3 regions of the Streptomyces sp. NPDC001514 genome follow, and region 3 is predicted to be linked to each of the others. Evidence: predicted binding sites of a transcription regulator. Region 3 holds the regulator's gene; each other region holds the start of a gene.
What was found. The regulator HrcA, encoded in region 3, represses chaperone genes, less so after heat shock. The targets are predictions, from matches to a motif close to TTNGCACTCNGNNNNNCNGAGTGCNAA.
Positions count from the first base shown of each region.

Region 1: the regulator HrcA is predicted to act here: its motif matches at 4,571-4,597, upstream of groES (co-chaperone GroES).
Region 2: the regulator HrcA is predicted to act here: its motif matches at 4,002-4,028, upstream of groL (chaperonin GroEL).

Region 1 is NZ_JBSFHO010000015.1:50,258-60,272, reverse strand. It holds gene ACWCXB_RS17735 (RNA polymerase sigma factor) at 1-1,212, shown strand, start outside; gene ACWCXB_RS17730 (hypothetical protein) at 1,246-1,902, shown strand; gene ACWCXB_RS17725 (class I SAM-dependent methyltransferase) at 1,995-3,266, opposite strand; gene ACWCXB_RS17720 (polysaccharide deacetylase family protein) at 3,292-4,290, shown strand; gene groES (co-chaperone GroES) at 4,745-5,053, shown strand; gene groL (chaperonin GroEL) at 5,155-6,783, shown strand; gene ACWCXB_RS17705 (ester cyclase) at 6,871-7,566, opposite strand; gene ACWCXB_RS17700 (substrate-binding domain-containing protein) at 7,629-8,735, opposite strand; gene ACWCXB_RS17695 (DUF2264 domain-containing protein) at 8,867-10,015, shown strand, end outside.
Region 2 is NZ_JBSFHO010000002.1:263,322-273,336, forward strand. It holds gene ACWCXB_RS03880 (DUF4232 domain-containing protein) at 1-388, opposite strand, end outside; gene ACWCXB_RS03885 (alpha/beta hydrolase) at 511-2,004, opposite strand; gene groL (chaperonin GroEL) at 2,217-3,839, opposite strand; gene ACWCXB_RS03895 (cold-shock protein) at 4,254-4,457, opposite strand; gene ACWCXB_RS03900 (MoaD/ThiS family protein) at 4,869-5,144, opposite strand; gene thrC (threonine synthase) at 5,141-6,451, opposite strand; SAM riboswitch class I at 6,445-6,593, opposite strand; gene ACWCXB_RS03910 (glucosyl-3-phosphoglycerate synthase) at 6,710-7,678, shown strand; gene ACWCXB_RS03915 (DUF7927 domain-containing protein) at 7,847-9,610, shown strand; gene ACWCXB_RS03920 (alpha,alpha-trehalose-phosphate synthase (UDP-forming)) at 9,721-10,015, shown strand, end outside.
Region 3 is NZ_JBSFHO010000066.1:4,952-14,966, reverse strand. It holds partial or broken gene ACWCXB_RS36040 (MBL fold metallo-hydrolase) at 1-47, opposite strand, end outside; gene dnaJ (molecular chaperone DnaJ) at 74-1,216, opposite strand; gene hrcA (heat-inducible transcriptional repressor HrcA) at 1,216-2,232, opposite strand; gene ACWCXB_RS36025 (MBL fold metallo-hydrolase) at 2,429-3,160, shown strand; gene ACWCXB_RS36020 (DUF3097 domain-containing protein) at 3,171-3,971, shown strand; gene hemW (radical SAM family heme chaperone HemW) at 4,233-5,465, opposite strand; gene ACWCXB_RS36010 (SpoIIE family protein phosphatase) at 5,512-7,395, opposite strand; gene ACWCXB_RS36005 (AMP-dependent synthetase/ligase) at 7,695-9,584, opposite strand; gene lepA (translation elongation factor 4) at 9,917-10,015, opposite strand, start outside.

The sequences.
Region 1 (10,015 bases), on a different contig from region 3:
ATCATCGCCGGCGTGACCCGCATCGTCCGGGACATCGGTATCGCCGAGGAACTCGCGCAGGACGCTCTGGTCGCCGCGCTGGAGCAGTGGCCGGAGTCGGGCGTCCCGGACAACCCGGGCGCCTGGCTCATGGCCACCGCGAAACACCGCGCGATCGATCTCGTACGCCGCCGTGAGACATACGCGCGCAAGCTCGCCGAGATGGGCCGCGACCTGGAGACGGCGGCCGCGGCGTACGAACCGGATCCCGCCGACCTGGTCAGCGGCCCCGGCGACATCGACGACGACCTGCTGCGGCTCGTCTTCACCGCCTGCCACCCGGTCCTCTCCGCCGAGGCGCGCATCGCGCTCACGCTGCGCCTGCTCGGCGGCCTCACCACCGAGGAGATCGCCCGGGCCTTTCTCGTGCCCGAGCCGACCGTCGCGCAGCGCATCGTGCGCGCCAAGCGGACCCTGGCGAAGGCGAGCGTGCCCTTCGAGGTCCCGTACGGCGAGGACCGCGCCGACCGCCTCTCCTCGGTGCTCGAGGTCATCTACCTCATCTTCAACGAGGGTTACGCGGCCACCGCCGGCGACGACTGGCTGCGCCCCGCGCTGTGCGAGGACGCCCTGCGGCTCGCCCGCGTCCTCACCGGCCTCATGCCCAAGGAGCCCGAAGTGCACGGCCTCGCCGCGCTCCTGGAGCTCCAGGCCTCCCGTACGACGGCCCGCACGGGACCCGACGGCGAGCCCGTTCTCCTCGCCGACCAGAACCGCCGCCGCTGGAACCAGCTCCTCATCCGCCGCGGCTTCGCGGCCCTCGGCCGTGCGAACGCCGCGGGCGGCCCGCCCGGCCCGTACGCCCTCCAGGCCGCGATCGCCGCGTGCCACGCGCAGGCCGTGACGTACGAGGACACGGACTGGGCCACCATCGCCGCGCTGTACCGGCGCCTCGCCGCCGTCGCCCCGTCCCCGGTCGTCGAGTTGAACCGCGCGGTCGCCGTCTCCATGGCCGAAGGGCCTGAGGCCGGTCTCGCGATCGTGGACCTCCTCGCAGTCGAACCCGCCCTGAGGGACTACCACTTGCTGCCGAGCGTGCGCGGGGATCTGCTCGCCCGCCTGGGCCGTACCGCCGAAGCCCGGACGGAGTTCGAGCGGGCGGCGTCGCTGGCCCGCAACGCCCGGGAGCGTGAGCTGCTGCTCGCGCGCGCGGGCGAGGTCGCCGGCGACTGACGAGACAAGATCAACCGCCGGTAGTCTCGGGACATGTCCCGCCGTAACCCTCTGCCGCCACCACCGCCGCCCGAGCACATACGCACATGGCCCGACCGCGATGCACTGCTCGCCGACCGGGCGGTGGTGCTGGGGGACCTCGTCAAGCGGCTCCTCGGGGTGCCGAGGCTGCTGTGGTTCCTGCTCGTGGTCGCTGTGCTGCAACTGGGCTGGGGCTTCGTGGGCGCCGGACTGACCTCGCTGGGGCACGGCCTCGTCGATCCTCTGACCCTGCTCGTCATGGTGTTCGGCGGAGCGATCGGTGTCGGGATCATGGTCGCGGGCGGTCTCGCGGTCGGTTCCGGCATCCGGCGCGACCGCCGCCTCCGTGAACTGCTCACCCAGTGGGCCTCGTTGGACCGCGATCCGGCGGGCGACGTCCGCTTCCGCGCGCCCGGCCCGAGCCTGTGCTGGTTCCTGGTCTCCTTCCTCACCGGCGCCTTCGGCCTCTGGCTCTCCTTCGCGACCCCGGCGACCGCACGCCCCGGCAGCTCGACGTACGGCGAGGTCGCGTACCTGATGGGCGTGGGCGTCATCCTCTGGGTGGCGGGCCTGATCGGCGCCACGAAGGCGGTGGCCCACTACCGCTGGGCCGTCCGCCTCACCACGGCCGCACCACCTGCGAAGGCGCCCGGCGGCGCGCACCACTGACCGCCCGCGGGGCGATCCGGCACGCTCACCGCCGGCACACAGGGACGAGGGTTGCGGCCCGAGGCGTGGATGACCCCCGCTGCGCCGCCGGATTACGCCACCGGTCCGCCGATCAGCATCGTCGGCGCGCCCGCCACGCGGGTCAGGAAGACCGTCGCCGCGTTCGGGCCCTTCGGCTTGACCTTGCGGCGGACCTCCTCCGGCTCGACCGCCGAGCCGCGCTTCTTGACCGTCAGGTTGCCGACCTCGCGCTCGTGCAGGAGGGCCTTCAACCTCTTCAGGTTGAAGGGGAGTTCGTCGCTGATCTCGTAGGCCGTGGCGTAGGGCGTCGGGCGGAGCTCGTCCGCCGTGATGTACGCGATCGTCTCGTCGACGAGGCCGCCGGCGAGGTCCTCGGCGATCTCGGCGACGAGATGCGCGCGGATGACGGCGCCGTCGGGCTCGTACAGATAGCGGCCGAGCTTGCGGACGGCGGGATTCGGGAGGCCGCGGGAGGTGACGGTGGCGCCGGAGGGGAGGAGGGTGGCGCGGCGGGTGCCGGGGGCGGTGCCGAACCAGAGGACCGCCTCCTTCACATCTCCGTGGTCCGAGATCCACTCGGCCTCGGCGTCCTCGGGGACCGCCTCGTGCGGGATGCCGGGGGCGATCTTGAGCGCCGCGTGCCGGGCCGTGCGGGCCACACCGGTCGCCCAGGACAGCGGCGGGGAGTAGGCCTCGGGATCGAAGATCCGCCCCCGTCCGCCCCTGCGGGCCGGATCGGCGAAGACCGCGTCGTACGGCGAGGTGTCGGTCTCGGTGACGTCCTCGCAGCGGACCTCGATCAGTCCGGCCAGGCCGAGGGCCTCGACGTTGGTGCGGGCCGTCTCGGCGGTGAGCGGGTCGCGGTCGACCGCGAGGACGGAGATCCCGGCGCGGGCGAGCGCGATCGCGTCGCCGCCGATGCCGCAGCACAGGTCCGCCACGGAGCGTACGCCGAGGGCGCGGAGGCGTCCGGCGCGGTACGCGGCGACCGACGTGCGCGTCGCCTGCTCGACGCCGTTGGGCGTGAAGTACATGCGGAACGCGTCCTCCGCGCCGAACTTCGCCACCGCCCGCTGCCGCAGCCGCGCCTGGGCGAGCGCCGCCGAGACAAGCTCCGCCGGGTGATCACGGCGCAGCCGGGTCGCGAGGGCGAGCTCCTGGGCCGGGTCGTAGTCGCGCAGGGCGGCGAGCAGGGCCTGTCCCTCGTCGCCGAGCAGCGGTCCGAGGTGGGGGAAGGAGGCGTCGTTCACCCGGCCATTGTCGGCCAGGCGGGGGATGGTGCGGCGCCGGGCGGCGGTGTCGGGCCGTCGTGGCGGGGCTGCGCTGACAGGATGCGGCGCCATGGAGCCAGTACGACAAAAGGGAAATATGCGAAAACGATCACCGGATTGGGCCGCAGTGCCGACCTGGTGGAACGGGCGCGCGCGGCAGCCCCGCCGGGACCGGCGCGCGGCCCTGTACCGGCAGCGCCACCGCGCGGTGCTGGCCGCACTGCTCATCGCCGCTGCCGGCTCCGCCTGTGCGGCCGAGCCGTCCGGTACCGCCACCACGGATCCGCGAGCCCCCAAGCCCGCCGCCCATGGCGGGCCACAGGGGGCCCCCGGCTCGGCCGGGGCGCTCTCCGACTACGCGAGACGGACGAAGAAGGCCTACGCCGCCCGGGTCGCGGCCGCCAAGCGCTGGGGGCTCGACAAGCCCCCGCTCGTCGCACCCCCGCCGCCCGCCGAGAAGCCCACGATCACCACCCGCAAGGGCTTCGAGGTCGACGACCACGAGGGACTGCCGCCCGTCTTCACGACCGTGCCGACGAAGGAGAAGGTCGTCTTCCTCACGATCGACGACGGGGCCGAGAAGGACCCCGAGCTGCTGAGGATGATGAGCGAGCTGGACATCCCGTACAGCGCGTTCCTCAGCGACTACCTCATTCGGGACGACTACGAGTACTTCGAGGAGATGCAGGACCGCGGTGTCTCCCTGAACAACCACACCCTCACCCACCCGTACCTGCCCGCGCTTTCGTACAAGAAGCAGAAGGAGGAGATCTGCGGGCAGCAGAGGAAGATCAAGAAGCGGTTCGGGGAGCGTCCCCGGCTCTTCCGGCCGCCGTACGGGAGCTACAACGAGGACACGCTGAGGGCCGCCAAGTCGTGCGGGGTGAAGGCCGTGCCGCTGTGGGCCGAGGAGGCGTTCCCCGACCACATGGAGTGGCGGGAGTGGGACCACACGCTGCACCCCGGCGACATCATCCTCACGCACTTCCGCGGCAAGGAGCAGTGGAAGGGCAGCATGCCCGACTTGATCCGGCAGGTCATGAACGTCGCTACCGCGAAGGGCTATGCCGTGGCCCGGCTGGAGGACTACGTGTGAGGGGGCGGGCTGCGGACGGGATGACGTGCACGGCGTTCTCCGGCCCGTAGCCCTGGCCCCCGGCGCACCCGTGACGGCTGCCGCCTGCGCTGTGGCAGGCGCAGCGGCCGCCGCGGGCGAAGGCGCCGGGCGCGACCCTGTCGGACGGCATCCCCGTAGGTCGTACGGAACGCCGCGCCGCGTCCCGTCGTTGTCCTGTCGGTGTCCGGCTCGAGATCGAGCCGCGGCTTCAGGAGATCGAGCCACAGCTCCCGGCCGCCCGCGCTCGGCGCGCGGGGGATTGGCACTCCGCTTGACCGAGTGCTAATCGCGGTCATAGTCTCGGCTCTGGCACTCCCCACCGGAGAGTGCCAAAACAGCGACGGGCAGGTCCGGCACCCGCGACGACGGATCGACCTGGTCGCCACCTCAGACAGTCAAACCCCGTGAGATCTCCGAAGGGGGAGGTCGGATCGTGACGACCACCAGCTCCAAGGTTGCCATCAAGCCGCTCGAGGACCGCATCGTGGTCCAGCCGCTCGACGCCGAGCAGACCACGGCCTCTGGCCTGGTCATTCCGGACACCGCCAAGGAGAAGCCCCAGGAGGGCGTCGTCCTGGCCGTCGGCCCGGGCCGCTTCGAGAACGGCGAGCGCCTGCCGCTCGACGTCAAGACCGGCGATGTCGTGCTCTACAGCAAGTACGGCGGCACCGAGGTGAAGTACAACGGCGAGGAGTACCTCGTCCTCTCGGCCCGCGACGTGCTCGCGATCGTCGAGAAGTAATTCACCGGCAGATTTGCTTTGAGCCGCGCCCCTGGCCCCCGCATCGTAAGAAGCCGGGCGGTCCGGGGCGCGGTTCGTTTTGAGAGGACTTGAGAAGCTCCATGGCGAAGATCCTGAAGTTCGACGAGGACGCCCGTCGCGCCCTTGAGCGCGGCGTCAACAAGCTCGCCGACACGGTCAAGGTGACGATCGGCCCCAAGGGCCGCAACGTCGTGATCGACAAGAAGTTCGGCGCCCCCACCATCACCAACGACGGTGTCACGATCGCCCGCGAGGTCGAGATCGACGACCCGTACGAGAACCTCGGCGCCCAGCTGGTGAAGGAGGTGGCGACCAAGACCAACGACATCGCTGGTGACGGCACCACCACCGCCACCGTGCTCGCCCAGGCCCTGGTCCGCGAGGGTCTGCGCAACGTCGCCGCCGGTGCCTCCCCGGCCGCCCTGAAGAAGGGCATCGACGCCGCGGTCAAGGCCGTCTCCGACGAGCTGATCGCCACCGCGCGTCCGATCGAGGAGAAGTCCGACATCGCCGCCGTCGCCGCGCTGTCCGCCCAGGACCAGCAGGTCGGCGAGCTCATCGCCGAGGCGATGGACAAGGTCGGCAAGGACGGTGTCATCACCGTCGAGGAGTCCAACACCTTCGGTCTGGAGCTGGACTTCACCGAGGGCATGGCCTTCGACAAGGGCTACCTCTCCCCGTACATGGTCTCCGACCAGGAGCGTATGGAGGCCGTCCTCGACGACCCGTACATCCTGATCAACCAGGGCAAGATCTCCTCGATCCAGGACCTGCTGCCGCTGCTGGAGAAGGTCATCCAGGCGGGTGGCTCCAAGCCGCTGCTGATCATCGCCGAGGATGTCGAGGGCGAGGCGCTCTCCACCCTCGTCGTCAACAAGATCCGCGGCACCTTCAACGCGGTCGCGGTCAAGGCCCCCGGCTTCGGTGACCGCCGCAAGGCGATGCTCCAGGACATGGCCACCCTCACCGGTGCCACCGTCATCGCCGAGGAGGTCGGCCTCAAGCTCGACCAGGCCGGTCTGGACGTGCTGGGCTCCGCCCGCCGCGTCACCATCACCAAGGACGACACGACGATCGTCGACGGCGGCGGCAGCTCCGAGGACGTCCTCGGCCGGGTCAACCAGATCAAGGCCGAGATCGAGTCCACGGACTCCGACTGGGACCGCGAGAAGCTCCAGGAGCGCCTCGCGAAGCTGGCCGGCGGCGTGTGCGTGATCAAGGTCGGCGCCGCCACCGAGGTGGAGCTGAAGGAGAAGAAGCACCGCCTGGAGGACGCCATCTCCGCGACCCGCGCTGCGGTCGAGGAGGGCATCGTCTCCGGTGGTGGCTCCGCGCTCGTCCACGCCGTGAAGGTGCTGGAGGGCAACCTCGGCAAGGAGGGCGACGAGGCCACCGGTGTCGCGGTCGTCCGCCGCGCCGCCGTCGAGCCGCTGCGCTGGATCGCCGAGAACGCCGGTCTCGAGGGCTACGTCATCACCTCCAAGGTGGCGGAGCTGGAGAAGGGCAACGGCTTCAACGCCGCGACCGGCGAGTACGGCGACCTGGTGAAGGCCGGCGTCATCGACCCGGTCAAGGTCACGCGCTCCGCGCTGGAGAACGCCGCGTCGATCGCCTCCCTGCTGCTCACCACCGAGACCCTCGTGGTGGAGAAGAAGGAAGAGGAGCCGGCGGAGGCGGGCCACGGCCACGGCCACGGTCACTCCCACTGAGCCCACTCACCCGTTCAGGGCTTGAGAAGGCCCCCGTTCCCGGAGAGGGAGCGGGGGCCTTCCGCGTGCCGTACGTACGCTTGGCGGCTACATCTCGAGCACGCCGAGCTGGCCCATCAGGCCCAGCCGGTCGTACTGCCACCAGCTCTCGCAGATCTTGCCCTCACGGCAACGCTGCACGGTCGTCCCGGTCATGGTCACCTGTTTGTCGGTCGCCGTGACCCCCATGAACTCGCCTTTGTGCAGGCCTGTCCAGGTCCAGCGCGTGCATACGCGTTCGCCGTCCGAGATCTGGTCCTCGACCGTGAAGCCGAAGTCGAACCCGCCTTTCCATGTGGCGACTTCCTTGCGGAGTCCCTCCACGCCGACGACGTCCTGCGCGTTGGAGGGATCGTGGTCGAGGTAGTCCTCGGTGAGCAGCTCGCCGAGCAAGGCGGCGTCACCGCTCGGCAGTGCCTCCGTGAAGAACCTGCGGCAGGCCGCCTCGTTCAGCTGCTCGTCCCTGATCACCTCCAGGTCGGTGAACGTCGGCAGGCCGTCGCACAGGGCGACCATCTCCTGGAAGATCCGGTCGGTCTCGGGCAGGTTGGAGTTCTTCATCGCCTCTTCGTACGACGGGAACTCGACGATCTCCACGACATGGGTCGAGTCGGAGCGGTCCGTGCCGAGGAGGCTGTGGGTCGCGGTGCGCCTGCCCTTGGTCTGCTCGATCCAGGTGTCCATGAGCCGGTTGAGCTCGTCCACGCGATCCGTCTTGCAGTCGATCAATTGTACGAATGTCATGGCGTCACCCCGGAGGTCGCTGGGATACGCCCATTTTAGTGAGAAATGCCCCTTAGGGCCGATTATGCGGAAGGGGCGCCGTCGTCCACCCCGCACGACGCCCGGACGTTCAGCCGTGGCAGGAGCGTCACATGCCGCCGCGGCTCGTCCGCGGCCTGCGCCGCGCCACCCGTCAGCCGCTCGATCAGCAACTCCGCTGCCTGCTTCCCCACATGACGCTTCGGCGGGGCAACGGCCGTGAGCGGTGTGCCGGCGAGCGCCGCGACCTCGTCGTCGTACGCGATCAGGGCCAGATCCTCCGGCACCCGTAGACCCAGCTCGGCCAGGCGCTGCACCAGCTGGATCGCGTCCACGTCGTTGTGCACGAGCGCCGCCGTCGCCTCGCCCGACACCACTGCCGCCCGCAGTGCCTGCGCGGCCGCCTCGAAGCCCTCGGGGTCCTGCTCGGCCGGCACCGAATCGATCACCGGCGCGGGTGCGCGCAACCCGAGCGCCCCCAGCGCCTCCCCGTACCCGGAGCGCACGGCCAGCGCCGTCGGGCTGTCCGCGCGCGCCATCAGCAGCGGTGTCCCGCGCCCGAGCCCCACCAGGTGGCGCACGGCGAGCAGCACCCCGTGCCGGTGGTCGGACGAGACCCGGTCCAGCTCGTCCAGCGCGCTCCCCGGCACCGGCCGGCGCTCCAGCAGTACGGCGGGCACGGGCAGTTCGGCGATCCAGTCACCGTGCTCGGCCGGGTCGTCGGGACTGCGCCACCCGGGCGCGATCAGCAGCCCGTCGGCGCCCGCGTCCAGCAGCCCTTCGGTGTGCGCGCGGTCCTCGGCCGGGCGGTAGTCGGAGATCCGCAGGACGATCCGTGCCCCGGCGCGCGCGGCCGCCTCGCTCGCCCCGCGGATCACCTCCGCGAAGTAGTACGTCGCCGAGGGCGCGAGCATGCCGAGCACCAGGCCGCTCCCGTCCGGGCGCTGCTGGGGGAGTGTGTGCCCCTCCGGCCACGACACCGACCCGTGCGCCCGGTCCAGCAGCCCCCGCCCGGCGAGCGCCTCCACGTCCCGGCGCACGGTCACCGCGGACACCCCGAGTTGGCCCGCGAGGTCGGCCACGCGCGCGGTGCCGCGCTCCCGCACCAGGTCGAGCAGTCTGTCGTGACGTTGGGCAGCACTCGCGCGCACGGCGGCAGTCCCCCTCGCGATGTGGTGGTCCGGTGAGCCGGACATTAATGCAACGTGATCGAACGACAAGAATTTCGATCATTCGCTCAAACTAGTTGACCTTCGAACAATCCGTGCCCATGATGCGGATCATGCCCGCGTCGCCGTCCGAGAACCGTGAGCTGAGCCCGTACACCGGCTGGACCCGCGCCCACTGGGAGGCCGTCGCGGACGAACTCCTGCTGGCCGTGCGCCCGTACGCCTCACCCCGTCGCGGCCTGATCAACCTCCCGGGGCCGCGCCCCAGTTGCTCCGGGTCGCTGTCGGACGGCCTCGAAGGCTACGCCCGTACGTTCCTGCTCGCCGCCTTCCGCGTCGCCGGGGCCGGCGGCGACGACCCGTACGGCCACCTCGCGCGATACGCGGAAGGGCTCGCCTCCGGCACCTCGGGCGCGTACGGCGCCTTGGGCACGTACGGCACCGACGCCTGGCCCCGCATCGTCGACGTCCGCCAGGCGATCGTCGAATCCGCCTCCGTCGCCCTCTCCCTGCGGCTCACCCGCCCCTGGCTCTGGGACACCCTCGACGAGCGCACCCGGCAGCGCGCCGTCGACTGGCTGCTGCCCGCCCTCGGCCCGTCCCCCGTCGACAACAACTGGTGGCTCTTCGGCCTCACCGTCGCCGGCTTCCTCCAGGACGCCGGCATCGAGACCGACCGCGCCCAGCTCACGATCGACCGCTCACTCGCCCGGATCGAGGAGTGGTACGCCGGCGACGGCTGGTACAGCGACGGCGCCGGCCGGTCCTTCGACCACTACAACGGCTGGGCCCTGCACCTCTATCCCGTCCTGCACGCCCATCTCGCCGGCGACAAGGACCTCCTCGACCGCTACGGTCCGCGGCTGCGCGCCCATCTCGACGGCTACGCCCGCCTCTTCGGCGCCGACGGCTCGCCGATGCCGTACGGCCGCTCGCTCACGTACCGGTTCGCCGCCGCGGCCGCCCCCTGGCTCGGCGCCCTCACCGGTCACACGCCGCTCACCCCCGGCGCCACCCGCCGTCTCGCCTCCGGTGCCGTGCGCCACTTCCTCCACCGGGGTGCCACCGACGCCCGGGGACTGCTCACGCTCGGCTGGCACGGCCCGTACGAACCCGTGCTCCAGCGCTACTCGGGACCGGCATCGCCCTACTGGGCCTCGAAGGGCTTCCTCGGCCTGCTCCTTCCGCCCGGCCACCCGGCCTGGACCGACCGCGAGGAGCCGCTGCCCGCGGAGACCGAGGACGCCGTCACGGCCCTCGCC
Region 2 (10,015 bases), on a different contig from region 3:
AGGGCTTGCCGCTCTTGTTGGTGATCTTGAGCAGGTAGCTGCTGGTCGTGGCGTCCGCGAGGGTCGCGGTGAACTTCACGTCGTACGTGCTGCACGGAAAGACGGCGAAGTCGGCGTCGGGGGACGAACCACCCCCGGACGCACCGCCCGTGCTCGAGGAGCCCGACGGGGTCGCCGGCTTCGAAGGGGTCGCCGGCTTGGACGGGGGCGCGGGCTTCGACGGGGGCGCGGGCTTGGACGGGCCGGCGGTGGGCGCCTCGGCCCCTCCGCCGGTCTGGTCGGTCGGGCCTTCCGTGGGCCCACAGGCCGTCAGGGCCAGTGCGGACACGGCGGCGAGGACGATGGCGGCTCTGCGAACGGTACGCCGAGGAGTGGTGTTGGACGACATCTGGTATTCCCCCGAGTCAGCAGCGCGAGTGCGCTGAAGAGAAGCTGTGTTCACGAGGATTCCCGAGGTCCTTCACGGTTTCGTGACGGCGCTTTGCCGAATCCACCACGAAAACCGGCCAGTCACGAGCCGGCGCAGAACCTGTCGCGGGCCGGGCGCTCCCCCGCGACCAGGAAGTCGGTCACGGCCTGGTCGCCGCACGCGTTGCCGTTGACGCGGTAGACGCCGTGGCCGACGGAGTCGACGGTGACCAGGCGGGCGCGGTCGCCCAGGGCCTGGCGCATCTTCAGCGCGCCGGCGAGCGGGGTGGAGGGGTCGCGCCGGTTCTGGATCATCAGGATGTTGGAGGGGCCGTGCGGGGTGATGCGGACCGGGCGTTCGCGCGGCTCGTCCTGCCAGAAGGCGCACGGCATGACGTTCACCGGCATGCCGGCGGTGAGCGGGTGGCTCTTGCGGCTCTTGTCCACGTCCCGCTGGTACGCGGACGGGGAGGCCTCCGGCCAGTCGACGTCGTTGCAGAGGGTGGCGGCGGAGACGGCGGCGACGTTCTGCATGATCTCGTCGGGCATCACCTGCGGGGCGGGCAGCGGGGCTCCGTCGCGCGCGGCGGCGATCAGCCGGGCGAGGGCGGGGAAACGGGCCTTGGAGTAGAGGCTGTCGATCAGGGTCTGGCGCAGGACGTTGCCGTTCAGCTGCTCGGGGTTGGCTCCCGGCCACGGCAGGGGTTCGCGGTCGAGGCGGGCGGCGAGCGCGAGGAACATCGGGCGGACCGCGTCCGGGCTGTCGGCGAGCCGGTCCGGGTTGGCGGGGTCGGCGGCCCAGGCGGCGAAGTCGGGGAAGGCGTCCTCGACACCGGTGGCGTAGTTGGCGAGCCAGTTCCGCGCGACCCGCTTCGGGTCCGGGTCGTCGTTGCTGTCCAGGACCCAGCGGTCGGTGCGGTGCGGGAACATCTGCGCGTACGCCGCGCCCGCGTACGTCCCGTACGACACGCCCCACGCGGAGAGTTTCCGCTCGCCGAGGGCCTGGCGGATGCGGTCGATGTCCCGCGCCTCGTTACGGGTGCTGATGGTGCGCAGCACCTCTCCGCCGTTGCGGGCACAGGCGTTGGCGAGACGGCGGCCGTTGGCGATGTTCGCGTCGACGCTGCCGTCGGCGGCGGGCCACGGGCGCAGGTTCTGCAGGGAGAGGTCGTCGTGGGTCAGGCCGCAGCTGACGGGCGTACTGCGGCCGACGCCGCGCGGGTCGAACCCGACGATGTCGTACGCGTCGCGCACCGCCTGGGGCAGCTTCTTCCCCGTGGTGGAGGGGCTGTTGATGCTGGAGCCGCCGGGTCCGCCGGGGATGAGCAGGAGCGTGCCGCGCCGGGCCGCCGGCTTGTCGCTGCGGACGCGGGAGACGGCGAGGGAGATCTTCGGGCCGCTCGGGTCGGCGTGGTCGAGCGGGACGGAGACGGTGGCGCATTCCTGGCGGGGGTCGAGGCCGGCGGCACCGGGGCAGGTCCCCCAGCGCAGAGCGTCGTCGGGCGTCGTCGCCCCGGCCATGGGCGCCGCGGCGGCGACGAGGGCGGCCGCGAGGAGCGTGATGCATGTGGTCCGCTTGATCCGGTTGCTTCGCATGCGAAGAGCCTCGCGGAACCGGCGCCCGGCTCCCACCGGGCCAACTGGCCTGTTGGGGGTGGGGATTACCCCAGGCTCGCTCCCCGTCCGATCACCGGCCGAGCTGCGGCTCGCCCAGGACCTCGCTGCCCGCGCAACGCCCGAGGGCGGCACCCCCTGGGAGTAGGGGTGCCGCCCTCGGCACTCAGGACGGTTGATCAACCAGAGGTCGATCAGAAGTCCATGTCACCGCCCGGCATGCCGCCCGGAGCGGCCGCGGAGGCCTTCTCCGGCTTGTCGGCGATGACGGCCTCGGTGGTGAGGAACAGCGCGGCGATGGAGGCCGCGTTCTGCAGGGCGGAGCGGGTGACCTTCGCCGGGTCGATGATGCCCTCGGCGATCATGTCGACGTACTCGCCGGTCGCGGCGTTCAGGCCACGGCCCGTGTCGAGGTTGCGCACCTTCTCCACCACGACGCCGCCCTCGAGGCCGGCGTTGACGGCGATCTGCTTCAGCGGGGCCTCCAGGGCCAGCTTCACAGCAGCGGCACCGGTGGCCTCGTCGCCCTCGAGCTCGAGCTTCTCGAAGACCTGGGAGGCCTGGAGCAGGGCCACGCCACCACCGGCGACGATGCCCTCCTCGACGGCCGCCTTCGCGTTGCGAACGGCGTCCTCGATGCGGTGCTTGCGCTCCTTGAGCTCGACCTCGGTCGCGGCACCGGCCTTGATGACGGCCACGCCGCCGGCCAGCTTCGCGAGGCGCTCCTGGAGCTTCTCGCGGTCGTAGTCCGAGTCGGAGTTCTCGATCTCGGCACGGATCTGGTTGACGCGACCGGCAACCTGGTCGCTGTCACCGGCACCGTCGACGATCGTCGTCTCGTCCTTGGTGATGACGACCTTGCGGGCGCGGCCCAGCAGGTCCAGGCCCGCGTTCTCGAGCTTGAGGCCGACCTCCTCGGAGATGACCGTGCCACCGGTGAGGATGGCGATGTCGCCGAGCATGGCCTTGCGGCGGTCACCGAAGCCCGGGGCCTTGACGGCAACGGACTTGAAGGTGCCACGGATCTTGTTGACGACCAGGGTCGACAGGGCCTCGCCCTCGACGTCCTCGGCGATGATCAGCAGCGGCTTGCCCGACTGCATGACCTTCTCCAGCAGCGGGAGGAGGTCCTTCACCGAGGAGACCTTGGAGTTGACGATCAGGATGTACGGGTCCTCCAGCGAGGCCTCCATACGCTCCATGTCGGTGGCGAAGTACGCCGAGATGTAGCCCTTGTCGAAGCGCATGCCCTCGGTGAGCTCCAGCTCCAGACCGAAGGTCTGGGACTCCTCGACGGTGATGACGCCTTCCTTGCCGACCTTGTCCATCGCCTCGGCGATGAGCTCACCGATCTGGGTGTCGGCGGCGGAGATGGAGGCCGTGGAGGCGATCTGCTCCTTGGTCTCGACCTCCTTGGCCTGGTCGAGCAGGGCACCGGAGACGGCCTCGACGGCCTTCTCGATACCGCGCTTCAGGGCCATCGGGTTGGCGCCGGCCGCCACGTTGCGCAGGCCCTCGCGGACGAGCGCCTGGGCGAGAACGGTCGCGGTGGTCGTACCGTCACCGGCGACGTCGTCCGTCTTCTTGGCGACTTCCTTGACCAGCTCGGCGCCGATCTTCTCGTACGGGTCCTCGAGCTCGATCTCCTTGGCGATGGAGACACCATCGTTGGTGATCGTGGGGGCGCCCCACTTCTTCTCGAGGACGACGTTCCGGCCCTTGGGGCCAAGGGTGACCTTGACGGCGTCGGCGAGCTGGTTCATCCCGCGCTCGAGACCGCGCCGTGCCTCCTCGTCGAACGCGATGATCTTGGCCATGTGAAGTGGTCCTCCCGGACTGGGGTGGATTTCTCCGGACCGCGCTGGCGCCCGCGACGGACGGCCTGCATGCCTTGTGGTTCCTTGCCCCACCCGGCCTGCGGGCCTCACCGACCCGGTCCTTTGTTGTCACTCTCACTCGGAGAGTGCTAACGCCAATGATTAGCACTCGGGCATGGAGAGTGCAAGCCGCTCCGAAGAAGCGTCCCCGAGGGGTGGCGGTCGAACGCCGGGCGGGCGCAAGCCGCTCCGAAGAAGCGTCCCCCGAGGGGTGGCGGTCGAATGCCGGGCGGGCACAAGCGGCTCCCGGACACCCGGAGACCTGAGACCCGAAGACCGGACCCGAGCACGACTGAGGGCCCGTACCCAGTCGGGTACGAGCCCTCCGCCACGTTGCTGCAGTTGGTCGGCGCCTCAGCCGGCCAAACGGACCATGTCCGCCTGCGGCCCCTTCTGACCCTGCGAGATCTCGAACTCGACCCGCTGGCCCTCCTCCAGGGTGCGGTAACCGTCCATCTGGATCGCGCTGTAGTGGACGAAAACATCCGCACCACCGTCGACCGCGATGAAGCCGTACCCCTTCTCCGCGTTGAACCACTTGACGGTGCCCTGAGCCATGCCTAACTCCCCTATTACTGGCCCTTGCACAGGACCGCACTTCGCGGACCCGGGTCAGACCTCACCCACGAAGAGGCGTGGATGTGCGCCGGAACGCGTCGACCGCGGCTGAATGTATCTGTCCAACTGCCGTCTGCAACAGGTCAATCGGACGAGAAATCCGGGCAGGACCGAAAGGAAAGTTCCGAAGAATTCCGAGCATTCCCGGGCAAGTCGGGCCGGACAAAGCGCACTTAGTACGCATCAGGCTCGAACACTTTGGCTGTTTCTTGTCGCGCGGAGACGCATTCTCATATGCGTCTGGCACGAGCAGCGGAGGGGACTTCCCCAACTCTACCGCGCTCAACCATGCAGAATTGCCCCCTCCGCTTAGCTTGCGGAGGGGGCAATTCTGCTGACGCTGCGTGGCGATCAGCCTCCGGCGACGGCCGGAATGATCGAGACGCCCGCGCCGTCCGGCGTCGCCGTCTCCAGGCCCTGCTCGAAGCGCACGTCGTCGTCGTTGACGTACACGTTCACGAAGCGGCGCAGCTTGCCCTGGTCGTCCAGGACGCGGGCCGCGATGCCCGTGTGCTTCTTCTCCAGGTCCGCGATGACCTCGGCGAGGGTCGCGCCCTCCGCCGGGACCTCGGCCTGGCCGCCCGTGTACGTGCGGAGGATGGTGGGGATGCGGACGTTGACGCTCATGCGAGACCAGCCTCTCGGAAAGAGTCCAGGTTGGGGCTAATGACTGCGGACATACCCGTCGTGGGGGCCACCGCGTCCAGGGTCTTCAGGCCGTCACCCGTGTTGACGACCACCGTCGTGAGGGACGGGTCGATGACGCCGGTCTCGATCAGCTTCTTCGCCACGCCGAGGGTCGTCCCGCCCGCGGTCTCGGTGAAGATGCCCTCGGTGCGGGCCAGCAGCTTGATCGCGTCCACGATCTGCTCGTCGGTCACGTCCTCGACGGCACCGCCGGTGCGGCGGCAGATGTCCAGGACGTACGGGCCGTCGGCCGGGTTGCCGATCGCCAGGGACTTGGCGATGGTGTCCGGCTTCTGCGGCCGTACGACGTCGTGGCCGGCCTTGAAGGCCACGGACACCGGCGAGCAGCCCTCCGCCTGGGCGCCGAAGATCTTGTAGGGCTTGTCCTCCACGAGGCCGAGCTTGATCAGCTCCTGCAGACCCTTGTCGATCTTCGTGAGCTGGGAGCCGGAGGCGATGGGGATGACGATCTGGTCGGGGAGCTGCCAGCCGAGCTGCTCGCAGATCTCGTACGCGAGCGTCTTCGAGCCCTCGCCGTAGTACGGCCGCAGGTTGACGTTGACGAAGCCCCAGCCCTCGCCGAGCGGGTCGCCGATGAGCTCGGAGCAGAAGCGGTTGACGTCGTCGTAGTTGCCCTCGATGCCGACGAGCTCGCCGCCGTAGACCGCGGCCATGACGACCTTGCCCTGCTCCAGGTCGTGCGGGATGAACACGCAGGAGCGGAAGCCGGCGCGGGCGGCCGCGGCGCCGACCGCGCCCGCGAGGTTGCCGGTGGAGGAGCAGGAGAGCGTGGTGAAGCCGAAGGCGCGGGCGGCCTCCAGGGCCTGGGCGACGACTCGGTCCTTGAAGGAGTGCGTCGGGTTGCCGGAGTCGTCCTTGACGAAGAGCTTGCCCGGCTCGACACCCAGCTCGTGGGCGAGGTTGTCGGCCTGGACGAGCTGGGTCCAGCCCGGGTTCAGGTTCGGCTTGCTCGCCACGTCGGCGGGGACGGGCAGGAGCGGCGCATAGCGCCAGATGTTGGCGGGGCCGTTCTCGATCTGCTTGCGCAGGCCCTCGGGATCGCCGCTCGGCAGGTCGTACGCGACTTCGAGCGGCCCGAAACACAGCTCGCAGGCGAAGATCGGACCGAGCGCGAAACGCTCGCCGCATTCACGGCACGAAAGGCCGGAGGCCGGGCCCAGATCGACGGTGTCGGTGGAGGGTGCAACTGTCTGTACAGCCATGGAGGCGAGGCCCTTTCTCCTCATCTTCCTCATGGCGCATCTCGCCATGAGACGGATTTGGCACCTTCCCTAGCCGGGAGCCTCGCGCGCGATGATCGCGTCGTGGCCGGCTGGAGGGTTGCCGGGGCTTCAACGGGCCGTTTCCCTCTGCCCCTCTGGATGAGCGGTATGTGATTGTCGGCGTGACGACCCCGGCATGCGAGGGTCGTCCGCGTTGTTCAAGACTGTAACCGAACCCCCGGACGTCTGAGATGGTCGTCCGATCCGCGAGATGGAGATCAGGTGCTGGAAGAGGTGGAGCGCTGGCTGGCCCGGCGGTCCTGGTCCGTGGCAGACCGCCCGCTCGACCAGCTCGTCGCCGCGAAGCGCGGAACCACGGTCAGCGTGGTGCTGCCTGCGCTGAACGAGGAGGCGACCGTCGGCGAGATCGTCTCCGTGATCCGCCGTGAGCTGATGACGGACGCGGTGCCGCTCGTGGACGAGCTCGTGGTCGTCGACTCGGGCTCCACGGACCGTACGTCCGAGGTGGCGGCCGAGGCGGGCGCGCGGGTCGTGCACCGGGACGCGATACTCCCGCGGATACCGGCCCTGCCCGGCAAGGGCGAGGTGCTGTGGCGGTCGCTGCTGGTGACGACCGGCGACATCGTCTGTTTCGTGGACGCGGACCTGAGGGAGTTCTCCGCCGACTTCGTGTCCGGGATCGTCGGCCCGCTGCTGACCGAGCCGGACGTGCAGTTCGTGAAGGCGATGTACGACCGGCCGCTGGGAACCGCCGATCTCGATGCGCTCGCCTCCGGCAGGACGGGGCAGGGCGGCCGGGTGACGGAGCTGGTGGCCCGGCCGCTGCTGAATCTGCACTGGCCGCAGCTGGCCGGCTTCGTCCAGCCGCTGGGCGGCGAGTACGCGGCGCGGCGCTCGCTGCTGGAGCGGCTGCCGTTCCCCGTCGGGTACGGGGTGGAGCTCGGCCTCCTCGTCGACGCGCTGCACACGGTCGGGCTCGACGCGCTGGCGCAGGTGGACGTGGGCGTACGGCTGCACCGGCACCAGGACGGCCAGGCGCTGGGCCGGATGGCGGCGGCGATCTACCGTACGGCCCAACTGCGCTTGTCCCGGGGACATTTGGTGCGGCCGGCGCTGACGCAGTTCGAGCGGCGCGAGGAGGGTTTCGTCCCGCGGACGCATGCGGTGGACACGGAGGAGCGGCCGCCGATGCGAGACATCGCGGAGTATGCACGGCGCTGGGCGGCGTGAGGACGGACACCCGGGTCCTTTGAAGCCCGCCCGGCGTTCGAGGGCGGACAACCGGGTCGCCCGGACGGCACCGGGCACGGCACCCCAGGTGGCGTAATGCGGCGCGGCGCAGCGCGTCAACCGTGGGCATATTGTCTAGATTTCTGACTTATGGGCTATACGAGACTTATGGGCGCTCGGCGCCAGAATTCCAGGTCGCCCCGCCTCCTCTGGACCCTGACGGTCCTCGCCGCCGTCTCCGCCGCCGTCTCGACCGGAACGCTCGCCCCGACCGCCGTAGCCGCCGACCCCGTCGCACCCCCCTTCGAGGAGCGGTACGACGCCTCCCTGTACGGCGACTTCACGACCACCGGCAGCACGTTCGGCCAAGGATCCGGCACCGGCCGGGTCAGGATCCCTCAGGGTGCGCGGGTCGCGTACGCGCGACTGTTCTGGGGCGGGAACGCGTGCGCCCCGCTCGCCTCCGCCGCCCCCTCGCTCACGGTCGGCGGAAACGAGCCGGTCGCGGTCGGCGCCGCGCACGTCGTCCGGGACCCGCGGCCGGCGCCCGGCGGGGGCTACTACTCGGGCGAGGCCGACGTCACCGCCGCCTTCAAGGGCGTCACCGGCTCCGGCACCCCGCTGCCCGTCGCCGTCGGCGGCATCCGGGCCCCTGCCGACCGCGGCTGCTCCGCCGGCTGGTCGCTGACCGTCGTGTACGCGTACGACGGCCCGGACAAGGCCCACGCCCCCGTACGGCGCAACGTCCGCATCTACGGCGGGCACGCCGTGCAGCGTCCCGCCGCGCCCGTGACGACCGTCCCGGTGAGCGGCTTCCACCGCTCCGGCGGGCAGGTCCGGGCGGCCGTGACGGCGTACGGGGGCGCCGGGAACACCACGGGGGGCCGCTTCCTCGTCAACGGCGAAAAGGTCGCGCCGGGCGGCCGCGTGGCCGGCGTGAGGGAGTTCGACGTACCCGAGGGGGCGATCGCGCGGGGCGCCACGTCGGCGACGTTCACGTTCGAGGCGGACAGCGACACGGTGGACACGTACGTCGCTTCCGGACTCGCCCTGTCGATCCCGGTGCCCGATCTGGAGATCACCAAGACGGCGTCGACGACGTCCGTCGAGCCCGGGGACACGGTGACGTACACGGTCACGGTGAAGAACGCCGGCACCGTCGACCTGCCGGGCGTCAGGTTCACCGACGACCTGACCGACAACCTCGACGACGCCGTGTACGACGGCGACGCCGAGGCGACGGCCGGGAAGGTCGGCTACGCGGAGCCCGAGCTCTCGTACGTCGGCGACATCCCGGCCGGGCGGTCGGCGACCGTGACGTATTCGGTCACCGTCGGCGCGGCCGGCTCCGGGGACGGGTCCATGCGCAACAGCGTGGCGACGGAGTCGGTGCGGTCCAACTGCGAGGCGGGCAGCGCCGACGCGAGGTGCGTGGTGACGCCGGTGGTCGTCGTCCAGGCGACGGCGCAGGAGGAAGCGGAGGCCACGGCGGACCCGAGCGATGAGGCCGCCGACGACTCCGGCGGCAACTCGGCCGGCGTCACGGGCGGCATCACGGAAGGCATGACGGAAGGCATCACGGGCGACGAGGTCGCGGTCGCGGAGCAGGAGGACGTCACGCAGCAGGAGGAGCCCGCATCCGCGGAGGCGGGCGGAACCCCGGGCGAGGCGCCGCGGGCCCCCGATACCGCCGGGAACCCGGAGGCAGCCGGGACCCCGGAGGCGGCCGGGAATTCCGAGACTGCCGGGAATCCTGAGACTGCCGGGAACCCCGAGGTCGCCGGCACCGGCACCCACGGCAGCCTGCCCGAGATCGCCACGACCGGCGGCAACGGCGAGCGGCTGTGGCTGCTCGGCGGTGTCGCACTCTCCCTGACCGCCGCCGGGGCGATCGCGCTCGCCGCGACCCGCGGCCGGCGCCGGAACCAGTGACCGGGCGGGCGGGCGTTCCGGTGAGCGATCCGGGTGACCCTGCGGCCGGACTTCGCCAATGGAGACCGGACGCACGTTTGAGCGGATACGAGACGGGCTAGGTTCGCGACATGGTCTCCGAGCACGCTGCCTCCGAGCACGCGGCGCAGGTACTCGTCGCCTCCAACCGCGGGCCGATCACGTATGCCTTCCGCGAGGACGGCACGCTCGACGCCAGGCGCGGCGGCGGCGGACTGGTCTCCGGTCTGTCGGCGATCGGCCCCGAAGCGGACGCCCTGTGGGTGTGCGCGGCGCTCGGCGACGGCGACCGGGAGGCGGTGCGGCGCGGCGTCGGCGAGCCGGGCGTGCGAATGCTCGACATCGACCCGGCCATCCACGCGGACGCGTACAACGGCATCGCGAACT
Region 3 (10,015 bases):
TTCTCGGCGGTCGCGACGACATTCCGGAGGTGTATGTCGTCGAGGGGGGGAGCCAGGTGAGGGGGTACCCCCCTCACCTGCCGTTGAACGCGTCCTTCAGGCGGGAGAACAGCCCCTGCTGCCCCGGCTGGAACTGCCCCATCGGCCGCTCCTCACCCCGCAGCTTCGCAAGCTCCCGCAGCAACCGCTCCTGCTCCGGATCCAGCTTCGACGGCGTCTGCACCTCGACGTGGACGATGAGGTCACCACGGCCCCCACCGCGCAGGTGCGTGATGCCGCGCCCGTGCAGCGGGATCGACTGCCCGGACTGGGTGCCGGGACGGATGTCGACCTCCTCCATCCCGTCCAGCGTCTCGAGCGGCACCTTCGTGCCGAGCGCGCCCGCGGTCATCGGAATGGTCACCGTGCAGTGCAGATCGTCGCCGCGCCGCTGGAACATCGGATGCGGCAGCTCGTGGATCTCGACGTACAGGTCACCGGCAGGACCGCCACCGGGCCCGACCTCGCCCTCGCCGGCGAGCTGGATGCGCGTGCCGTTGTCGACACCGGCGGGGATCTTCACGGTCAACGTACGACGCGAACGCACCCGCCCGTCGCCCGCGCACTCCGGGCACGGCGTCGGGACGACGGTCCCGAAGCCCTGGCACTGGGGGCAGGGACGGGACGTCATGACCTGGCCGAGGAACGACCGGGTCACCTGGGAGACCTCACCACGGCCCCGGCACATGTCGCACGTCTGCGCCGAGGTCCCCGGCGCCGCGCCCTCGCCCGAGCAGGTCGTACACACGACAGCCGTGTCGACCTGGATGTCCTTCGTCGTGCCGAAGGCCGCCTCGCTGAGCTCGATCTCCAGCCGGATCATCGCGTCCTGCCCGCGCCGCGTCCGCGACCTGGGCCCGCGCTGGGACGCCGTACCGAAGAAGGCGTCCATGATGTCCGAGAAGTTCCCGAAGCCGCCCGCGCCGAAGCCTCCGGCACCCGCGCCGGCGCCACCGGACGCGGAGAGCGGGTCTCCGCCGAGGTCGTAGACCTGCTTCTTCTGCGGGTCCGACAGCACCTCGTAGGCGGCGTTGATCTCCTTGAAGCGTTCCTGCGTCTTCGGGTCCGGATTCACATCCGGGTGAAGCTCCCGCGCCAGCCGCCGGAAAGCCTTCTTGATCTCGTCCTGCGATGCGTCGCGGCGCACGCCGAGTACGGCGTAATAGTCCGTGGCCACTACGACTCCGCCAGGATCTGTCCGACGTAACGTGCCACTGCGCGTACCGCTCCCATCGTTCCGGGGTAGTCCATGCGGGTCGGTCCGACCACGCCGAGTTTGGCGACTGCCTCGTCGCCCGAACCGTAGCCGACCGCGACGACGGACGTGGAGTTGAGGCCCTCATGGGCGTTCTCGTGCCCGATCCGTACGGTCATGCCCGAGTCCTTGGCCTCGCCGAGCAGCTTCAGCAGCACGACCTGCTCCTCCAACGCCTCCAGCACGGGCCGGATCGTCAGCGGGAAGTCGTGGCCGAAGCGCGTCAGATTGGCGGTGCCGCCGATCATCAGCCGCTCCTCTGTCTCCTCGACGAGGGTTTCCAGGAGGGTGGCGAGCACCGCGGAGACCGTGCCCCGGTCGTCGAGTTCGAACGACTCGGGAAGGTCCTGCACCAGCTGCGGTACGTCGGTGAAGCGCCTGCCCACCACCCGGCTGTTCAGCCGGGCCCGCAGATCCGCCAGCGAGGTCTCGCCGAACGGCGCCGGGCAGTCCACGTGCCGCTGCTCGACCCGTCCCGTGTCCGTGATCAGCACGAGCATCACGCGGGCCGGGGCGAGTGCCAGCAGCTCCACGTGGCGCACGGTCGAACGGGTGAGGGACGGGTACTGGACGACCGCGACCTGCCGGGTCAGCTGGGCGAGCAGCCGTACCGTACGGGCCACGACGTCGTCGAGGTCGACGGCTCCGTCGAGGAAGTTCTGGATCGCGCGCCGCTCGGGCGACGACAGCGGCTTGACGCCCGCCAGTTTGTCGACGAACAGGCGGTAGCCCTTGTCCGTCGGGATCCGGCCGGCGCTGGTGTGGGGCTGGGCGATGAACCCTTCCTCCTCCAGCACCGCCATGTCGTTGCGCACGGTGGCCGGCGAGACACCGAGCTTGTGGCGCTCGGTGAGGGCCTTGGAGCCGACGGGCTCCTCCGTGCCGACATAGTCCTGGACGATGGCGCGAAGGACCTCGAGTCTGCGTTCGCTGAGCATCGCGCGCACCTCCAGCTGGATCATCGGCGGGTCGTCGGTCTTGCTTGCCTGTTGCTTTCCTGGCTGCTTGGCACTCGTTGCGTCGGAGTGCCAGCCTTCCCCGGGCCAGTGTACGGCCGGTGGGTACGCCCCGAGCAAGGGCGGCCAGGCACTCTGTCGAGGGGACGCCGCTGGTCGCCCGGGATAGCGTCGCCGTATGGACGTCGGTTGGGAAGACTTCGGCTGGGAACGGCTCGCCGACGGCGTGGGCCGCCGCCGCCTGCCGATCTGGGACGCGACGGCCGGAGTTGTGGTCGGGGACGACTCGGTCCTCCTGTACGACACCGGCGCGACACTCCGCGAGGGTGCCGAACTCCGTGCCCAGATCCAGACCCTCCTCGGCGGCCGCCATGTGACCCATATCGCGCTCAGCCACCCGCACTTCGATCATGTCTTCGGCACGGCGGCGTTCTCGGCCGTGCGCGTGTACGGCGCGGTCGGCGTCGACGACCTGCTCGTCCGGGACCGGGACATACTGCGCGACGACGCCATCCGCCACGGGGTGGCGCCCGCCGACGCGGCGCAGGCCACGGATGTGCTGGTCGCGCCGCAGCACGTGGTCTCCGGCGAGTGGACGCTGGACCTCGGCGGCCGGCAGGTCCTCCTCGCGAACGTCGGCCCTGGCCACACGGGCCACGACCTCACCCTGCTCGTGCCCGCCACGGCCACGGACCCGGAGATCGTCTTCTGCGGCGACCTGGTGGAGGAGTCCGGTGACCCCCAGGCGGGCCCCGACGCGATCCCCTCCCGCTGGCCCGCGGCCTTGGACCGGCTCCTCTCGCTGGGCGGGGAGGACGCGGTGTACGTCCCGGGGCACGGGGCGGTGGTGGACGCCGCTTTCGTCCGCGCCCAACGGGACGAGCTGGCCCGGCGGTTCGCGGTGTCGTAGCGTCTGCCCAATGCGCAGCTACAGCCCCGATCTCACCCCTCCCTGGAAGAGGCGGCAGCCCGCTCCAGAGGTGCCGGCCGAGCCGGACCTGGTCGTCGAGGAGGTCACGACCGGCTTCTGCGGGGCGGTGATCCGCTGCGAGGCGGGGACGGTGACCCTGGAGGACCGCTTCGGCAAGCACCGCGTGTTCCCGCTGGAGCCGCGCGGCTTTCTGCTGGAGGGCAAGGTCGTCACGCTGGTCCGGCCGTCCTCCGGCGCCCCCGGACGACCCACCCGCACGGCTTCGGGCTCGGTCGCCGTCCCCGGGGCGCGGGCCCGGGTCGCCCGCGCGGGCCGCATCTACGTGGAGGGCCGCCACGACGCGGAGCTGGTCGAGAAGGTGTGGGGCGACGATCTGCGCATCGAGGGCGTGGTCGTCGAGTACCTGGAGGGCATCGACGACCTTCCCTCGATCGTCGCGGACTTCTCCCCCTCGGCGGACGCCCGCCTGGGCGTACTGGTGGACCATCTGGTCCCGGGCTCGAAGGAGTCCCGCATCGCCGCTTCCGTCACGGACCCGCACGTCCTGGTGGTCGGCCACCCGTACATCGACGTGTGGGAGGCCGTGAAGCCCTCGTCACTGGGAATCGCGGCCTGGCCGTCCGTGCCGCGCGGCCAGGACTGGAAGACGGGCGTGTGCCGCGCGTTGGGCTGGCCCTCCAACACGGGCGCGGCCTGGCAGCACATCCTGTCGCATGTGACGAGCTACAAGGACCTGGAGCCGGCGCTCCTGGGCAGGGTGGAAGAACTGATCGACTTCGTCACCGCGTAGCTGTTGCGGGCAGTCGCGCCGCAACCGTTGTGGGCAGTCGTTCCGCAGGGCGAGCGAAGCGAATGGGGGCACCCCCGTGCCCGAAGGGCTACGGGGGAGTCGGTGACCGACGACAACGCAGCGAGGTGCGGCACCAGGGCACGCGAGCCCGGCAAGATCGGCCGGACAGGGCCTAGTGGGGGAGGGTGGGCACAACCCCCGGTGCCGGGTGCCGTACAGGTGGGCCCTGGGCCCGGAGGCCCGGTCCAGCGGCGTGGACGCTCAGTCCACCAGGTCCCGGACCACCGCATCGGCCAGGAGCCGACCGCGCAAGGTCAGCACGGCACGCCCCGCCTCGTACGGCCCGGGCTCCAGCAGCCCGTCCGCCAGCGCCCGCCGGGACGCCTCCAGGCCCGCCGCGCGCAGGAGCGACAACGGGCACCCCTCCAGCAGCCTCAGCTCCAGCAGCACCCGCTCCACCCGCCGGTCCTCGTCCGCCAGGACCTCCCGCCCGGCCCCGGGCGAGCGCCCCTCCGCCAGCGCCCCCGCATACGCGCCGGGATGCTTCACGTTCCACCACCGCACCCCGCCCACATGGCTGTGGGCGCCCGGCCCGGCCCCCCACCAGTCGGCCCCGCGCCAGTACAGCTCGTTGTGCAGGCAGCGCCCCGCCTCCGTCGTGGCCCAGTTCGAGACCTCGTACCACTCGAAGCCCGCACCGGACAGCACCTCGTCGGCGATCAGGTACCGGTCCGCGTGCACGTCGTCGTCCGTCATCGGCACCTCGCCGCGGCGGATCCGCCGCGCCAGCTGCGTGCCCTCCTCCACGATCAGCGCATACGCGCTGACATGGTCCGGTCCGGCCCCGATCGCCGCGTCCAGCGACGCCCGCCAGTCGTCGTCGCTCTCCCCCGGCGTGCCGTAGATGAGGTCGAGGTTCACATGCTCGAAGCCCGCCGCCCGCGCCTCGGCGACGCACGCCTCGGGCCGCCCCGGCGTGTGCGTACGGTCGAGCACCTTCAGTACGTGCTGCCGTGCGCTCTGCATTCCGAAGGACACCCGGTTGAAGCCCCCGGCCCGCAGCTCCGCCAGATACGCGGGGTCGACGGACTCCGGGTTCGCCTCCGTCGTGACCTCCGCGTCGTCCGCGAGACCGAACTCCTCGCGGACCGCCCCGAGCATCCGTACGAGATCCGCGGCGGCGAGCAGCGTCGGCGTACCGCCGCCCACGAAGACCGTCCGCACCGGGCGCGGATCGTCGCCGAGGACCTTGCGGGCGAGCCGGATCTCCTCGATCAGCGTGTCCGCGTAGTTGTCTCGGGACGCCAGCACGCCGCCGCTGCCGCGCAGCTCGGTCGCCGTGTACGTGTTGAAGTCGCAGTAGCCGCAGCGCGTGGCGCAGTACGGAACGTGCAGATAGAACCCGAGGGGCCGGTCGCCGGCGCCCGCGAGGGCGTGCGCGGGCAGTGCCCCGTCCAGGGGCATGGGCTCACCATCAGGCAGTACGGAAGGCATACGCCCCATTGTCCGCCACGTGCGGAGTTCTCCGGACAGCCGGCGTTCAGCGGGCCTGCAGCACCAGCAGCGCCAGATCGTCGCCCGGCGGGGCATCCGCGAAGGTGTGCACGGCCTGCCTTATCCGGTCGGCGACGCCCTGGGCCGTGAGCCCGACACACTCCGCGAGGGCCCGCGCCAGCCCGTCGCCGTCGTCGAACATCCGCTGCCCGGAGCGCCGCTCGGTGACCCCGTCGGTGACGCAGAGCAGCGTGTCGCCCGGCTCCAGGTCGAAGGTCTGGCTCTCGTACGCGGCGTCCTCGACGACTCCGAGAAGCAGCTGGGACTCGGCGGCCGGGCGAACCGTCCCGTCGGGGCGCAGCAGCAGGGGGAGCGGGTGGCCGGCGCAGGCGAGGGTGCAGCGGACGCCGGTGCTGTCGGGGAGCGGGGTGAGCTCCCCGTACAGGAGGGACAGGAAACGCGACTGCGGCCCCTCGTACGTACCGTCGAGGGTCGCCCGGTCGGGACCCGCGACCATGAGCGCCGCCGCCTCGGCGGCCTCCAGGGCGTCGTCGAGGAGCAGACCGTTGAGGCGGTCGAGGACCTCGCCGACCTGGTAGCCCTCGCGGGCGAGCAGGCGCAGCCAGGGGCGGGCGAGGCCGGTGACCACGGCGGCTTCGGGGCCGCTGCCCTGGACGTCGCCGAGCATGAAGCACCAGCGGCCGCCGTTGCCCGCCGGGAAGATGTCGTAGAAGTCGCCGCCCGCGAGGCCCTCGTCGCTGGGCTCGTACACGAGGGAGCTGTCGACGCCGGGAATCTGCGCGACCTGGGCGGGCAGCAGGCCGCGCTGGAGCACCCGGCTGATGGTGGCCTGCCGGGTGTAGGCGCGGGCGGCGCCGATCGCGAGGCCGACGCGGCGCGCGAAGTCCTCGATCAGCGCGGTCTCCTCGCCGGAGACGCCCGCGCGGGCGTCCGGCGGGCCTTCGCGGCCCAGCAGCAGGGTGCCGACGGGCCGCGCGCCGGCGATCAGCCGGAACGCGACGGCGCTCCGTTCCCCGGCCGCGGGGTCCTCGGGCCAGGCGACAGGAACGGGCACGGCCGCACCGCGGGCATCGTGCGCCAGCCGCGGCGGCTCCTTGGCCAGCACCGCGTGCAGGCTCTCGATCGCGGACTCGTCCGCGTGCCAGACCTTGGCCAGCCTGGGCAGGGGCCCTGTCTCGCCGTCCAGCCACACCGCGCACCAGTCGGCGAGCCGCGGCACCAGCAGCTGCCCGGCCAGCGCCGCGACCATGTCCTCGTCGAGCTGCCCTGCCAGCAGGTCGGACGCCTCGGCGAGAAACGACAGTGCCCCGCGGCCCGTCCAGTCCCGGTCGTCCCGGACGGCCCTGCGCGGCGCCGGAGCGAGGATCTCGGCGGCCCGCAGCCCGCGCTGCGCCACGCCCGCCCCCGCCGCACCGCACCCGTCGAGCGCCAGCCGTGCCCACACCGCCTTGAGCCCCGGCCGGTAGGTGATCCCCCAGGACGCGGCGAGCGCCGCGACCAGCTGCAGCCCCCGGCCGTACTCCGGCTCGTCGGACGCCGCCCCGGGATCCGGCGCGTCGCTCCGTACCGCGCGCGCCGGATGATGGTCGGCCACCTCGACGACCAGCGACGCCGGATCGTCGTCGCTCGCCCCGTCCAGCCGCACGAGCACCTCCACGGTGGTCCCCGCGTGCACGACGGCGTTGGTCACGAGTTCGCTCACGACGAGCACGGCATCGTCGGCCATCCGGTCCGCGCCCCGCGTGGCCACCATGCCCAGCCGCGTCCAGTCGGCCAGCGCCACCCGCACGAACCGCCGCGCGGCGGACGCGGCCAGCGGATTCCCCGGCAGGCTGGTGCGCGCCGCGGCCCGTGCGTCGCCGCGCTGCGAGATGAGGTGCACCGACCGGTGAGTGGTCTCCTGCTGCATCGGAACGGACCCCACGCTGCGGCTCCTGTCCGGATCTGGCGTCGCCCCACGGCGACTGACGACAGGGACAGAGTGACAGACCGAGCCCGCCCGTAAGCGGCGAGTCATCGAACTCGGGGGGCCCGAACATACCCGGACGGCGGCATTCCGTCATGAAAGGGGCGCGAGGTGTGCCGGTGAGCGCGCAGGGGGGCCGGCGCAGAGGGCCGCGCCCCGAACAGAGGAAGCAGGGAGCCGCGCCCCGGAAAGAGGTCGGCGCAGAGGGCCATGCCCCCTGCGCCGACAAGCCGTGCGCGGTGCTACGCCTCCCGCGAGCCCTCGTACATCGACTCGATCAGGTCCTTGTACTCACGTTCGACGACCGGCCGCTTCAGCTTCAGACTGGGCGTCAGTTCGCCGTGCTCGATGTCCAGGTCACGCGGCAGCAGGCGGAACTTCTTGATGGTCTGCCAGCGCTGCAGGCCCTGGTTGAGACGCTTCACGTAGCCCTCGATGAGCTGCTCCGTCTGCGGGGCGGCGACGACCTCTGCGTAGGACTTGCCGTCGAGGCCGTTCTCCTTGGCCCAGCCGAGGATGGCCGGCTCGTCGAGGGCGATGAGGGCGGTGCAGAAGTTCCGGTCCGCGCCGTGGACCAGGATGTTGGAGACGAACGGGCAGACGGCCTTGAACTGACCCTCGACCTCGGCCGGGGCGATGTACTTGCCGCCGGAGGTCTTGATGAGGTCCTTCTTGCGGTCGGTGATCTTCAGATAGCCGTCGGCCGACAGCTCGCCGATGTCACCGGTGTGGAACCAGCCGTCGGGCTCCAGCACTTCGGCGGTCTTCTCCGGCAGCCCGTGGTAGCCCTGCATGATGCCGGGGCCGCGCAGCAGGATCTCGCCGTCATCCGCGATGCGGACCTCGCAGCCGGGCACCGGCTTGCCGACGGTGCCGGTGCGGTACGCCTCGCCCGGGTTGACGAAGGAGGCGGCGCTGGATTCGGTGAGGCCGTAGCCCTCCAGGATGTGGATACCGGCGCCGGCGAAGAAGAACCCGATCTCGGGCGAGAGAGCCGCGGAGCCGGAGACGGCGGCGCGCAGCCGGCCGCCGAAGGCCTCGCGGAGCTTGGAGTAGACGAGCGCGTCGGCGACCTTGTGCTTGGCGGTGAGACCGAAGGAGGCCGAAGCCGTGCCGGTGCGGCGGAAGTTGTCCTGCGATTCCTTGGCGTACTCGCGCGCGACCCCGGCCGCCCACTGGAAGATCTTGTACTTGGCGGCGCCGCCGGCGCGCGCCTTGGCGGCCACCCCGTTGTAGACCTTCTCGAAGATGCGGGGCACGGCCGCCATGTACGTCGGCTGGACGACCGGGAGATTCTCGATGATCTTGTCGACGCGGCCGTCGACGGCGGTGACGTGCCCGACCTCGATCTGGCCGGAGGTCAGGACCTTGCCGAAGACGTGCGCGAGCGGCAGCCACAGGTACTGGACGTCGTCCTTGGTGACGAGGCCGGTCGCGGCGATGGCCTTGGCCATGTACGACCAGTTGTCGTGCGGCAGCCGGACGCCCTTGGGGCGACCCGTGGTGCCCGAGGTGTAGATGAGGGTGGCGAGCTGCTCGGAGGTGATCGCCTCGACGCGCTCCTTGACCGCGCTCGGATGCTTGGCGAGGTACTCGGCGCCGCGCGCCTCCAGGTCGGCGAGGGAGATCACCCAGCCCTCGGGGTCGCCTTCGGCCGGCTCGGCAGCGGCAGGGTCGATCACGACGACGTGCTGGAGGTTCGGCAGCTCGGCGCGCTTCTCACGGGCCTTGGCCAGCTGGGCCGCGTCCTCCGCGACGAGCACGCGGCTCTCGGAGTCGGAGAGGATGTACGCCGACTCCTCGGCGTTGGTCTGGGGGTAGACGGTCGTCGTGGCCGCACCCGCGCAGAGGATGCCGAGGTCGGCGAGGATCCATTCCACCCGGGTGGCGGAGGCGAGCGCGACGCGCTCCTCGGACCGCACCCCCAGATCGATCAGCCCGGCCGCGATGGCGTACACCCGCTCGGCGGCCTCGCCCCAGCTCAGCGACTTCCATTCGTCGGGGCCCTGACCGGTGGCGGACGGGACCGGGTAGCGGTACGCCTCCGCATCCGGAGTCGCCGCCACGCGCTGGACGAAGAGGGTCGCCACAGAGGGCGGTCGGTTCTCGATCTGGGTCTGTGTGTCGGTCACGACATCCTCCGGGCCTGCTGCGGCGTTGCTGCACGACTGGCTTTGACTGCACGACTGACTTTGAACTGCACGGCTGACTGTTCTGCTCGGCCGGTCACGGTTGTTTAACTCGTGAGTAACCCCGAGCGAGATCAGGGTAGAGCGCCGCGCACCGCCGCGTAAGAGGCTGTGGGCTGCCGCTTGATAACGAACGGGCCCCCGCGCCGCAGCGCAGGGGCCCATGGGCCGGGTCAGGCAAATGGGGCACTTGGTGCTTCTGAGCTACCCGGCCGCCACCGCTTCGCCACTTCTGCGAAGCTTCTCCGCCGACCCGCGTCCTTGTTTCGCCGGTATTACTTCTTCGCCTTGCCACCTGCGGAGTCGTCGCTGGAGAGCACCGCGATGAACGCCTCCTGCGGAACCTCCACAGAACCGACCATCTTCATCCGCTT